One region of the Stenotrophomonas sp. PS02301 genome, then DNA from elsewhere that is predicted to be linked to it. Evidence: predicted binding sites of a transcription regulator. Region 1 holds the regulator's gene; the other holds the start of a gene.
What was found. Region 1 encodes HrcA, which represses chaperone genes, less so after heat shock. Its sites were predicted from a motif close to TTNGCACTCNNNNNNNNNGAGTGCNAA; they were not measured.
Positions count from the first base shown of each region.

Region 2: the regulator HrcA is predicted to act here: its motif matches at 1,954-1,980, upstream of QMX81_RS00700 (co-chaperone GroES).

Region 1 is NZ_JASCOO010000012.1:47,996-54,595, forward strand. It holds gene dnaK (molecular chaperone DnaK) at 1-1,713, opposite strand, end outside; gene grpE (nucleotide exchange factor GrpE) at 1,889-2,404, opposite strand; gene hrcA (heat-inducible transcriptional repressor HrcA) at 2,487-3,554, opposite strand; gene recN (DNA repair protein RecN) at 3,680-5,341, shown strand; gene fur (ferric iron uptake transcriptional regulator) at 5,468-5,875, opposite strand; gene bamE (outer membrane protein assembly factor BamE) at 5,980-6,372, shown strand; gene QMX81_RS05225 (RnfH family protein) at 6,389-6,600, opposite strand, start outside.
Region 2 is NZ_JASCOO010000001.1:125,957-131,848, reverse strand. It holds gene QMX81_RS00705 (endonuclease) at 1-1,734, opposite strand, end outside; gene QMX81_RS00700 (co-chaperone GroES) at 2,028-2,315, shown strand; gene groL (chaperonin GroEL) at 2,407-4,056, shown strand; gene QMX81_RS00690 (LysR substrate-binding domain-containing protein) at 4,189-5,088, opposite strand; gene QMX81_RS00685 (glutathione S-transferase family protein) at 5,255-5,890, shown strand.

The DNA.
Region 1 (6,600 bases):
CAGGGCCGACTCCACCTTGCCGATCACATCGCCACCGACCTTGCTGCCGTGTTCGGTGATCGCGGTACGGGTACCGTGGATCAGCGCATCAGCCTGGTTGCGGGCCTGGACCAGCTCATGGAACTTCTTGTCTTCTTCGCGGTTGGCTTCCGCGTCGGCGACCATGCGTGCGATCTCGTCCTCGGACAGACCCGAACCGGCCTTGATCTCGACCTTCTGTTCCTTGTTGGTCTTCTTGTCCTTGGCCGACACGTGCAGGATGCCGTTGGCGTCGATGTCGAAGGACACTTCCACCTGCGGCAGGCCGCGCGGCGACGGCTCGATGCCGGAGAGATCGAACTTGGCCAGCGACTTGTTGAAGCGGGCCTGCTCACGCTCACCCTGCAGCACGTGCACGGTCACGGCCGACTGGTTGTCCTCGGCGGTGGAGAACACCTGCGAGGCCTTGGTCGGGATGGTGGTGTTCTTCTCGATGATCTTGGTGAACACGCCACCCAGGGTCTCGATGCCCAGCGACAGCGGGGTCACGTCCAGCAGCAGCACGTCCTTGACGTCGCCGCCCAGCACGCCGCCCTGGATCGCAGCACCCAGTGCCACGGCTTCGTCCGGGTTGACGTCCTTGCGCGGTTCCTTGCCGAAGAACTCGGTCACCGCCTGCTGCACCTTCGGCATGCGGGTCTGACCGCCGACCAGGATCACTTCACCGATGTCGCTCGAACGCAGGCCGGCATCGTTCAGCGCGATGCGGCACGGCTCGATCGACTTCTTGATCAGGTCTTCCACCAGCGCTTCCAGCTTGGCGCGGGTCAGCTTGATGTTCAGGTGCTTCGGACCCGACGCGTCAGCGGTGACGTACGGCAGGTTCACTTCGGTCTGCTGGCTGGTGGACAGCTCGATCTTGGCGCGCTCGGCGGCATCCTTCAGGCGCTGCAGGGCAAGCGGATCCTTGCGCAGGTCGATGCCCTGGTCCTTGTTGAACTCGTCGACGAGGTATTCGATGACGCGGTTGTCGAAATCTTCGCCGCCCAGGAAGGTGTCACCGTTGGTGGCCAGCACTTCGAACTGCTTCTCACCGTCGACGTTGGCGATCTCGATGATCGACACGTCGAAGGTGCCGCCGCCCAGATCGTACACAACGATCTTGCGGTCACGGCCGTCACCCTTGTCCAGGCCATAGGCCAGGGCAGCAGCGGTCGGCTCGTTGATGATGCGCTTGACTTCCAGACCGGCGATGCGGCCGGCGTCCTTGGTGGCCTGGCGCTGGCTGTCATTGAAGTAAGCCGGCACGGTGATCACGGCCTCGGTGACGGTCTCACCCAGGAACGCTTCGGCGGTCTTCTTCATCTTCTCCAGCACGCGGGCGGAGATTTCCTGCGGGGCCATCTTCTTGCCGTCGCTGGTCTGGACCCAGGCGTCGCCGTTGTCATGGGCCAGGATGCCGTAGGGCACGTGCGCGATGTCCTTCTGGACTTCAGCGTCGGTGAACTTGCGGCCGATCAGGCGCTTGACAGCGTAGAAGGTGTTCTTCGGGTTGGTCACCGCCTGGCGCTTGGCCGAGGCGCCGACCAGGACTTCGCCGTCCTTGGTGTAGGCGACGATGGAGGGCGTGGTGCGATCGCCTTCCGAATTTTCGATGACGCGGGCCTTGCCGCCGTCCATGATCGCCACACACGAGTTGGTGGTGCCGAGGTCGATACCAATGATCTTGCCCATGAGGGAGACTCCTGAAAGTTCTGGGTACATCCGGCAGCTGCCGGGTTATGAATGGGATGTGTGGGACGCTGCGGACACTTTCAAGCCGTCCATCAAACACAGTGTCCGATGGCGACCCAACGCGTTCAGCGTCCGGTCGAACCGCCGGGCCTGGCCCGGCGGACCGACCCGTGGGTCAGTCGCGGGCCACCACGACCAGCGCCGGCCGCAGCAGGCGGTCGTTGAGCAGGTAGCCCTTCTGGAACACCTGCACCACGCTGCCCGGCGCCGCGCCGGGCGCGTCGACCTGGCTGATGGCCTGGTGGTGGTCCGGGTTGAAGGTCTGGCCGGTCGGGTCGAGCAGGGTCAGGCCATTGTCGGCGGCGACCTTGAGCAGCTGCTTGTAGGTCAGTTCGAGACCTTCGCGCAGCGGGCTCGGCTCGCTGCCGGCGGCATTGAGGCCGGCATCGAGGCTGTCGAACACCGGCAGCAGCTCGCCAAGCAGCTTTTCGTTGGCGAAGCGGCGCGCCTGTTCCACGTCGCGGGCAACGCGCTTGCGCTGGTTGTCCAGGTCGGCGCGTTCGCGCAGCGACTCCGAACGCAGCAGGGCCAGCTCGTTGTGCAGGCTGTCCAGCTGCTGCTGCAGGGACGGCTCAGCGCCGGGCTCGCCGGCGGGATTCTGGGATGCGATATCTGACTGATCTTGGTTCATTTCCGGATCCTTGGCGGTGACTCTCCGCCTCCACCCACCCCTATGTGGGCGCGGCTACGGGATTCAAGAGTCCAGGGCCGCTTTATGCGCGATCGCGGGACAATCCGCCGCCAGCGGGCGAGCCCAGCGCGGCCCCCAGCACCTGGGCGGTGGCTTCCACCAGCGGGATCATGCGGTCGTAGGCCATCCGCTTCGGGCCGATCACCCCCAGCACCCCCAGCACCTGGCCATCGGCCGAGTACGGGGCGGTGACCAGCGAGACGCTCTCCAGCGGCATCACCCCGGTCTCTTCGCCGATGAAGATGCGCACGCCCGGGGCCTGGATGGTGCGCTCGAGCAGCTGCAGGATCTCGCGCTTGCTGGCGAACACATCGAACAGCTCGCGCAGGCGCTCCAGATCGGACAGGTCCTGCACGCCCATCAGGCGGGTCTGCCCGGCCAGCACCATGTCATCGGCCGGCGGCACCATCGCCTGCTCGGCCAGCTCGATGCTGTGCGCCAGCAACTGCTCCATTTCCGACTGCGCATCGCGCAGCTCCAGCAGCAGGCGGGCCCGGATCTCGGCCAGCGGCCGACCGGCGCAGTTGGCATTGAGGTAGTTGGCGACCTGCTCCAGCTCCCCGGGATTGAAGCCGCGGCGCGGCTCGATCACCCGGTTCTGCACCTCGTTGTCGGCGAACACCAGGATCGCCAGCACCCGGCGCGCGTCCAGCGCCACGAAATCGATATGCCGGAACGCGAACTGCTCCCGGCGCGGGGCGCTGACCACCCCGACGAAATGGCTCATCGCCGAGAGCAGCTCCGAGGCACTGCCGAGCAGGGCCTGGGTGCCGGTGCCGGTGGCCAGCTCGGTGCGCAGGCGGCTGAGCTCGCCCTCGCCCGGCGGCTGCATCTTGACCAGGCTGTCCACGAACACCCGGTAGCCGTGCGCGGTCGGCACCCGGCCGGCCGAGGTATGCGGCGAACTGAGCAGGCCGAGGTCTTCCAGGTCGCCCAGGATGTTGCGGATCGTGGCCGGGCTGACGTCCAGGCCGGCATGCCGGGCAAGGGTCTGCGAGCCGACCGGCTCCCCATCCTGGATGTGGCGCGCGATCAGCGTCCGCAGCAGATGGCGGGCGCGCGGGGCGAGATGGGACGCGGAAGGATGCATGGAATCAGCCTGTGAGACGCCCACTTAGATAATGGCTGCACGGGGCGTTGGCAAGTCATTGGAGACGCCCCCGGCCCATGCTAGCGTGCGCGGCTTGGAGACACCCCTCGTGTACAACGTAGACCATGCTTAGACATCTATCGATCAAGGATTTCGCGGTCGTCCGCGCCACCGAGCTGGAATTCGGCGCCGGCATGACCGTGGTCTCAGGTGAAACCGGCGCGGGCAAGTCGCTGATGGTGGACGCGCTGGGCTTTTTGTCCGGGCTGCGCGCCGACAGCGGCGTGGTCCGCCACGGTGCCGCGCGCGCCGAGCTCTCGGCCGAATTCGCGCCGCTGGCCGACGCGCCGGCGCGCCAGTGGCTGCGCGACAACGAGCTGGACGACGAAGAACAGTGCCAGTTGCGACGGGTGATCCGCGCCGACGGTGGCTCGCGCGCCTTCATCAACGGCCGCCCGGTGACGCTGACCCAGCTCACCGAGCTGGCCGGCATGCTGGTGGAGATCCACGGCCAGCACGAACAGCAGGCGCTGCTCTCGCGCCCCTCGCAGCTCTCGCTGCTGGATGCCTTCGCCCGCAACGACGCCGAGCGCGCCCAGGTCCGCCAGACCGCGGCACGCTGGCAGACGCTGGTCGATGAAGCCGAGGCGCTCTCGCGCCAGGGCGACGTGAGCGACCGGATCGGCTACCTGGAGCACCAGCTCAGCGAGCTCAAGCGTGAGGATCTGGACCCGGCCTCGATCGCCACCCTGGGCAGCAGCCACCGCCGCCAGGCCCATGCCAGCGCGCTGATCGGCGCCTGCGACGTGGCCGTCAGCCGCCTCAATGGGGATGACGAGGTCTCGGTCCTGCAGCTGCTGCAGCAGACCCGCCATGACCTGGCCCGCGTGGCCGAACACGACAGCCGACTCGGCGAGGTGGATGCCCTGCTCGACAGCGCCGCCATCCAGCTGGACGAAGCGCTGTCCCTGCTCGATCGCGTGCATGACGACCTGGATGCCGACCCGGAGCAGTTCGAGGATATCGAGCGCCGCTTGGGCCGCCTGCACGACCTCGCCCGCAAGCACCGGGTGCCGATGGAAGCGCTGGGCGAACACCGCGACGCCATGGAAGCCGAAGTCGAACAGCTGCGCGGCGCCGACGAGCGTCTGCAGGCCCTGGCCGGCGAGATCGACCGTGCCGCCGGCCAGTGGAAGACCGTGGCCGAGGTGCTCAGCGCGAGCCGCCGCAAGGCCGCGAAGGCCCTGTCGGACACCACCACCACCCTGATCGGCGAGCTGGGCATGGGCGGCGGGCAGTTCCTGATCGATATCGAGCCCCAGACCGTGGCCAAGCCGGACCCGAACGGCGCCGAGCGGGTCGAGTTCCTGGTCGCCGCCAACGCCGGCCAGCCACCGCGCGCCCTGCGCAAGGTCGCCTCGGGTGGTGAGCTGTCCCGTATCTCGCTGGCGATCGAAGTCGCCGCGCTGGGCCTGGATGCGGTGCCGACCATGGTCTTCGACGAGGTCGATTCGGGCATCGGCGGCGCCGTGGCCGACATCGTCGGGCAGAAGCTGCGCGCCTTGGGCGAGAAGCGTCAGGTGCTGTGCGTCACCCATCTGCCCCAGGTCGCCTCCAAGGGCCACGCCCACTACCGGGTCAGCAAGGCGCCGGTGGACGGCATGACCCAGAGCGCGGTCGAAAAGCTCGATACCAAGGCCCGCGAAGAAGAGCTGGCCCGGATGCTGGGCGGCGTGGAAGTCAGCAAGGAAGCCCGGGCGGCGGCGCGCAAGCTGCTGCAGGCCTGAGGCCCCCGTGATCGGCTAGTGCCGGCCGCTGGCCGGCGCCCCGCCGGAACCGGCGCCTCCCCCTGAAAACGAAAACCCCGGGCATGCCCGGGGTTTTTTGATCGCATCCGGGCGGCCGGCAGGCCGTTACCGACGCTTCTTGCGGACGTAGAGCACCAACGAGTGCTCTTCCAGCTCGTAGCCATGGTCGGCCGCGATCTTGCGCTGCAGCTCCTCGATCTCATGACTTTCGAACTCGATGATCTTGCCGCTGTCCACATCGACCATGTGGTCGTGGTGGCCACCGCGGTCCAGCTCGTAGACGGCCTGGCCGCCTTCGAAATTGTGCTTCAGCACCAGGCCGGCGGCCTCGAACTGGGTCAGCACCCGGTACACCGTGGCCAGGCCGATCTCATCCCCGTGCTCCAGGAGCTGGCGGTAGATGTCTTCGGCGGTCATGTGGTGACTGGCATTGCGCTGCTCGAGCAGCGCCAGGATCCGCATACGCGGATGGGTCACCTTCAGGCCGACTTTGCGCAGGTCGTGGGTTTCCATACTTCTCCGTTCATTGGCGATTTAGCGCCAGCTGCCTCGGATTGGGTCGCGGCGACACGTCAGGAGTGTATCATCGACTCGATTTCCCCAAACGCCATTCCCCGATGCGCAATCTCCTGCTGGTCGCCGCCGTTGCCCTGTCCACCACGGGCTGCGGCATCATTTACAAGCAACCCATCTATCAGGGCAACCTGATCCGGGAGCAGGCCGTCGGTCAGCTGCAGGTGGGCCAGAGCAAGCAGCAGGTCAGTGCCCTGCTCGGCACGCCCTCCGTCGCGGACCCGTTCCACGCCCAGCGCTGGGACTACACCGCCAGCCAGCGCGTGAACCGCGTGGGCAAGACGGACGTGAAGAACTTCACCGTCTACTTCGAGAACGACGCGGTCACCCGCTGGGACGGCGAGTACTTCGCCAGCGATGATGCCCAGCTGGCCCGCAGCACGGTGCGCCAGTTCGGCCGCAACCTGCCCAAGGACAAGAAGAAGCGCGGCCGCTGAGGCCTGACTTCTTCACTCAGCCGCCGGCGCGTGCGCGCCGGCGGCGGTTGTCTTTCGGGTCGGCCAGCAGCGGACGCAGCAGCTCGACCCGGTCGCCCTCGCGCAGCACCTGATCCGGCTTGGCCAGCAGGCCGTGCACGGCCACTGCCGGGCATTGCGCGCTGCCGTCAATAGCGGCCACGGCGATGGCCTGGGCGATCGTAGTGCCTTCGGGCAGCGACAGCACCC
Region 2 (5,892 bases), on a different contig from region 1:
GGTGGCCCACTCCGGGTGGTCGATGAACGGATTGCGGTTGCCCTGGAAACTGAAGATCACCTCGTTGCGAGCGCGTTCTGCCGCGTCCGGCGGGTCGGACAGGTGCCAGTCGATCAGGGTCGAGAGCAGGCCCATGTAGGCCGGCGAGGCCGAGGTCTTGACGATCCTGCTGCGGTCGTCGGTCAGCTCCAGGTCCGGCTCGGACTGCCCGGTTTTGGCATCTTTACCGCCTTCATAACGGATCGCCATGTACATCACCGCACGTGCCATATCGCCCTTGCGGTGGCCCCACACTTCGAACGAGCCGCCATTGCCATCCGGCGTGCGCACCCAGTTGGAGGTGCCCGGGTAGCCACCACTGCCGCCGCCGAATCCGTTGTTGGCCTCGGTCGCGCGTTCACCGCAGTTGCTGTCGCATGTGGCAAAGGGCTTGTTGCCGCGGTCCGCATTCCACTGTGCATCGGTCAGATACAGCATGTGGGTGTCGGTGTAGGGCGCATACGGCAGGCCCTTGTCGCCGGTGGTGCTGGCAAAGCCCAGCGAGTTGGGCCAGGTGTGTTCGCGGTTGTAGGTCAGCCCGCTGCCGGTGCCCGCCCGCCCGCTGACCTTGGTGTAGCTGCGGTTGCGGTAGGCATCGAGGATCTTGCCGCTGTTGTTGGGATCTTCGTCGGCGATTTCCAGGATGGTCCAGGTGCTGGTGCCCGAGCCGCTGTAGGGATAGGCGGTGTGACCCTTGATGGTCTCGTGCAGCGAGCAGCGCAGCTGGCTGGGGGTGGAGGTGTTGACCCGGGCGTAGTACTCCCCGGGCGTGCCGGGGTTGCCCGGATCGGGCGTGGTGGCGGTGGCCACGGTGAAGGCGATGCGTGTATCGGCGGCCGGGTGGGCGCCCTGGGCATCCTTCACGCGGGTGGCGCGGATGTCGAAGCGGCAGGCTTCCCCCGCCACCAGCGCGGTGTTGGTGGCCAGGGTGAAGCGGGTGCCGGTGGTCGGGTGGCTCAGCGCGACCGTGCCGGACTGGCCGCAGCTCAGCGCGAATGCGCCGCTGGAGAGGGTGACCGGCTCACTGAAGGTGACGCTCAGGTCGGCGGCGGCCGGGAAGGTGCTGGCGCCCTGCTCGGGGGTGGTGGCAGTGACCGAGGGCGCGGAATTCGGGCCGGTCGGGCCGCCGCCGCTGAAGGTCTGGCCGTGGTTGCAGGCGCCGAAGGTCTGCGTGGCCGATTCGGCCCAGGTGAAATGGGCGTACTGGCTGCCGCTGCCGGTCAGCTGCAGGGAGGTGCCCGGGGCGGTGCTGTTGGTCTCGCTGACCGGGATGTTCTGGCTGGTCAGGCCTGCCGCGGGCCCCCCGGCGGCGGTGATGGTGCCCTCGTAGCTGAGGAACTGGACCACCTTGCCGCCGGCATCGACCAGGGCGATGCCGTCGTTGGGACCGTTCTGGATCCCGTTGGTCGGGTAGCTGACGGTGGCCAGCCGGGCGCTGCCGCAGCTGGCGGTGCCGGCCGGGACCGCGTTGTTGGCGTAGACCGCGGCAGCCGAAGGGTTGCTGCCGTTGTAGAGGTAGAGCCGGTAGCCGGACAGGTCTTCACCGGCGGTGGCGACCACTTCGATCGCCTCGCCGACGTCCCCGGCGGGGGTGCTGTCGTCGTAATGCAGTTCATTGATGAATACATCGGCCCGGGCCGGGCTGGTGGCCAGCACCAGCAGGCAAGCCAGGGACAGCGGCGTCAGCAACCTCATCTACGGCTCCTTGTGATTGGTCAGTGCCGCTCGAATCTACGCAATCCAGATGACACATCGATTGGTCTGTCGGATTCGACCTTTCGCATTGAGAACTGCGTCAAACATTCACGCGCGGGCCCGGATCGGCAAAAAAAACCGGCCGCCTGCCCTTGAAAGGGGTGGGGCCAGCACCATCTCTGCTCTGTCCCGCACCGTCGGGTTTTTTCGTGAGCGTGGCTGGCAGTCGCCCTGTGCGAGTGCTAACATCGCCAGACTTTCCTAGACCAATCAACAACTTAAAAGGGTCTCACATGAGCATCAAGCCGCTTCATGACCGCGTCGTAGTCAAGCCGATCGAAGCCGACGAAATCTCGTCCGGCGGCATCGTGATTCCGGATTCCGCCAAGGAAAAGTCGACCAAGGGTGAAGTCGTGGCCGTCGGCCCGGGCAAGCCCCTGGACAACGGCAGCGTGCGCGCGCCGTCGCTGAAGGTCGGTGACAAGGTCATCTACGGCCAGTACGCCGGCAGCAGCTACAAGTCCGAAGGCGTCGAGTTCAAGGTCCTGCGCGAAGACGACATCCTCGCCATCGTCGGCTGAGTGATGCGGCCGGCCCCGTGCCGGCGCTTCCGCACTTCCTCCCGTTCAAGCAGCCGGGCATCGCCCGGCTCTACATAAAAAGGTAATCGCAATGGCTGCCAAAGATATTCGTTTCGGTGAAGACGCCCGCGCCCGCATGGTTCGCGGCGTCAACGTTCTCGCCAATGCCGTCAAGGCCACCCTGGGCCCGAAGGGCCGCAACGTCGTGCTCGAAAAGAGCTTCGGCGCGCCGACCATCACCAAGGACGGCGTCTCCGTCGCCAAGGAAATCGAACTGGCTGACAAGTTCGAGAACATGGGCGCGCAGATGGTGAAGGAAGTTGCTTCGCGCACCAACGATGACGCCGGCGACGGCACCACCACCGCCACCGTGCTGGCCCAGGCCCTGATCCGCGAAGGCGCCAAAGCCGTCGCTGCCGGCATGAACCCGATGGACCTCAAGCGCGGTATCGACAAGGCCGTGATCGCCGCCGTCGCCGAGCTGAAGAACATCTCCAAGCCGACCGCTGACGACAAGGCGATTGCCCAGGTCGGCACGATCTCGGCCAACTCGGACGAGTCGATCGGCAACATCATCGCCGAAGCGATGCGCCGCGTGACCAAGGAAGGCGTCATCACCGTTGAAGAAGGCTCGGGCCTGGACAACGAGCTGGACGTCGTCGAAGGCATGCAGTTCGACCGTGGCTACCTGTCCCCGTACTTCATCAACAACCAGCAGTCGCAGACCGCTGACCTGGATGATCCGTACGTGCTGCTGCACGACAAGAAGATCTCCAACGTGCGCGACCTGCTGCCCGTGCTGGAAGGCGTCGCCAAGGCCGGCAAGCCGCTGCTGATCATCGCCGAAGACATCGAAGGCGAAGCGCTGGCGACCCTGGTGGTCAACACCATCCGTGGCATCGTGAAGGTCGTGGCCGTCAAGGCACCGGGCTTCGGCGATCGTCGCAAGGCGATGCTGGAAGACATGGCCGTGCTGACCGGCGGCACCGTGATCTCCGAGGAAATCGGTCTGTCGCTGGAAAAGGCGACGATCAAGGACCTGGGCCGCGCCAAGAAGGTGCAGGTCTCCAAGGAAAACACCACGATCATCGATGGCGCCGGCGAGAAGGCCAACATCGAAGCGCGTGTCACCCAGATCAAGACCCAGATCGAAGACACCTCCTCGGATTACGACCGCGAGAAGCTGCAGGAACGCGTGGCCAAGCTGGCCGGCGGCGTTGCCGTGATCAAGGTCGGTGCCTCGACCGAAATCGAAATGAAGGAAAAGAAGGATCGCGTCGACGACGCCCTGCACGCGACCCGTGCAGCCGTTGAAGAAGGCGTGGTCCCGGGCGGCGGCGTTGCGCTGGTTCGTGCGGTCACCGCGCTGAGCGGCCTGAAGGGTGCCAACGAAGACCAGAACCACGGCATCCAGATCGCCCTGCGCGCGATGGAAGCCCCGCTGCGCGAAATCGTGGCCAATGCTGGCGAAGAGCCGTCCGTGATCGTCAACAAGGTCAAGGAAGGCACCGGCAGCTTCGGCTACAACGCCGCCACCGGCGAATTCGGCGACATGCTGGAATTCGGCATCCTGGACCCGACCAAGGTGACCCGTTCGGCGCTGCAGAACGCAGCCTCGATCGCTGGCCTGATGATCACCACCGAAGCGATGGTTGCCGAAGCCCCGAAGAAGGATGACGGCGCTGGCGCAGCTGGCGGCGGCATGGGCGGTATGGGTGGCATGGGCGGCATGGACTTCTGATGTAGATGCCGGCCTTCGGTCGGCACGCATCGGAGCGGTAGGTACCAACTGTTGGTCGGTACCCGCCATGCGCCAACGCAGTACGAAGAACCCCGCCGGAAGGCGGGGTTTTTTTGTGCGCGTATCACGGGCTCACAGCGCGCTGGTCGGCGCCTGGATCTCATCCTCCAGCCAGCGCAGGAATGCCGCGATGGCCGGGTTCTCCTCGGCGCCGGGCAGGGTGACGGCGTAGTACGCAAACTGCGTTGGCCACGGCTGATCCAGTACGACGGCCAGCCGCCCGCTGGCGACTTCGGATTCCACATACAGGTCACGCACCAGCGCGATGCCCTGGCCCGCTTCTGCGGCGCGGATCAGCAACACGTCATCATCGAACGCCGGGCCACGTTCGATGCGCGGATCGGGCGGCAGACCGAGCGCGCGGAACCACAGCGACCAGTCGCTGCGGTCGGAATCCTGCAGCAGCGGGTACTGCAGGCAGTCCATGGCCGAGTGGATCGGCCGGCCCTCGGCGAGCAGCGCCGGGCAGGCCACCGGCAACAGCACGGGTGCCGCCAGCGGGCGTGAGACCAGGCCGGGATACTCGCCGAGGCCGTGGCGGATGGCGATGTCGATGCGATCGCGACGCAGATTCGCCAGCGCCGATGAGGCCTCCACACGCACTTCGATCGCCGGGTGGCGTTCGGTGAACCGGCCCAGCCGCGGCACCAGCCAGGACGCGGCGAAGCTGGGCACGGTGCTGAGGGTGAGGGTCTGCCGCGCGTGGATGGCGTCCAGCGTGGCCATGCTGTCCTGGATCTGATCGAACGCGCGCAGCAGGGCCGGGTGCACCTGTGCGCCGGCCGGGGTCAGTGCGACCCCGTGAGGGGTGCGGGTAAACAGCACAACGCCGGTGCGCGCCTGCAGCAGTTTGAGCTGCTGGCTGATCGCCCCCGGGGTAACCCCCATGACCGCAGCAGCGGCCTTGAGGCTGCCATGACGACCGGTTTCGACGAAGGCGCGCAGCGCGAGCAGGGGAAGGACGGCACCCATGACCTTAGATTTTCTCTCTTGGCAGTGCAGGAAGAATCGTTCTACAGAGCGCGTTGGCCTGCGTAGCATCGTGATCATGTTGAATCGATGTCGTTTAGTCCAGCTGCATTGATCCAACACTGCTACGCGAACCCCGCCCGCTGTTCCGCCTGCCAAGGAGACCGCTGTGTCCCCCGTTTCGCTGCACCTGTACACCGACAGCTCGCCCAACGGCTTCAAGATCACCATCGCGCTGGAAGAACTCGGCATCCCTTACGTACTGCATCACGTGCGTATCGACGAAGGTGAGCACCGCCATCCCGATTTCCTGCAACTGCATCCGCACGGCCGCATTCCGGTGCTGGTCGACGAGGCGACGGGTATCACCGTGTTCGAATCCGCCGCCATCCTGCTGTATCTGGCCGAGCAGAGCGGACGGCTGTTGCCCGACGCGCCACGCGCGCGCTGGGAGGCCATCACCTGGTTGATGTTCCACTCCGCCAGCGTCGGGCCGATCCTGGGGCAGCGTGTCCATGTCGAGATGTTCGCCGACGCGCCCTACGCACCCGCCATCGAACGCTACCGGCGCCTGAGCGCCGAGTTCTTCGCCACCCTGGACCAGCACCTCACAGGCCGCTCATGGCTGGCAGGCGAGGCGTATTCAATCGCCGATATCGCCGGCTATGGCTGGACCCATATCGCTCGGCTCATCGGCTTCGATTTCAGCGCTTACCCGCACTTGAGTGCATGGCACCTGCGCATGTCACAGCGGCCCGCGGTGCAGCGCGGCGTGCAGCTCCCCGAACCGGCCACCGGCCCCTGACC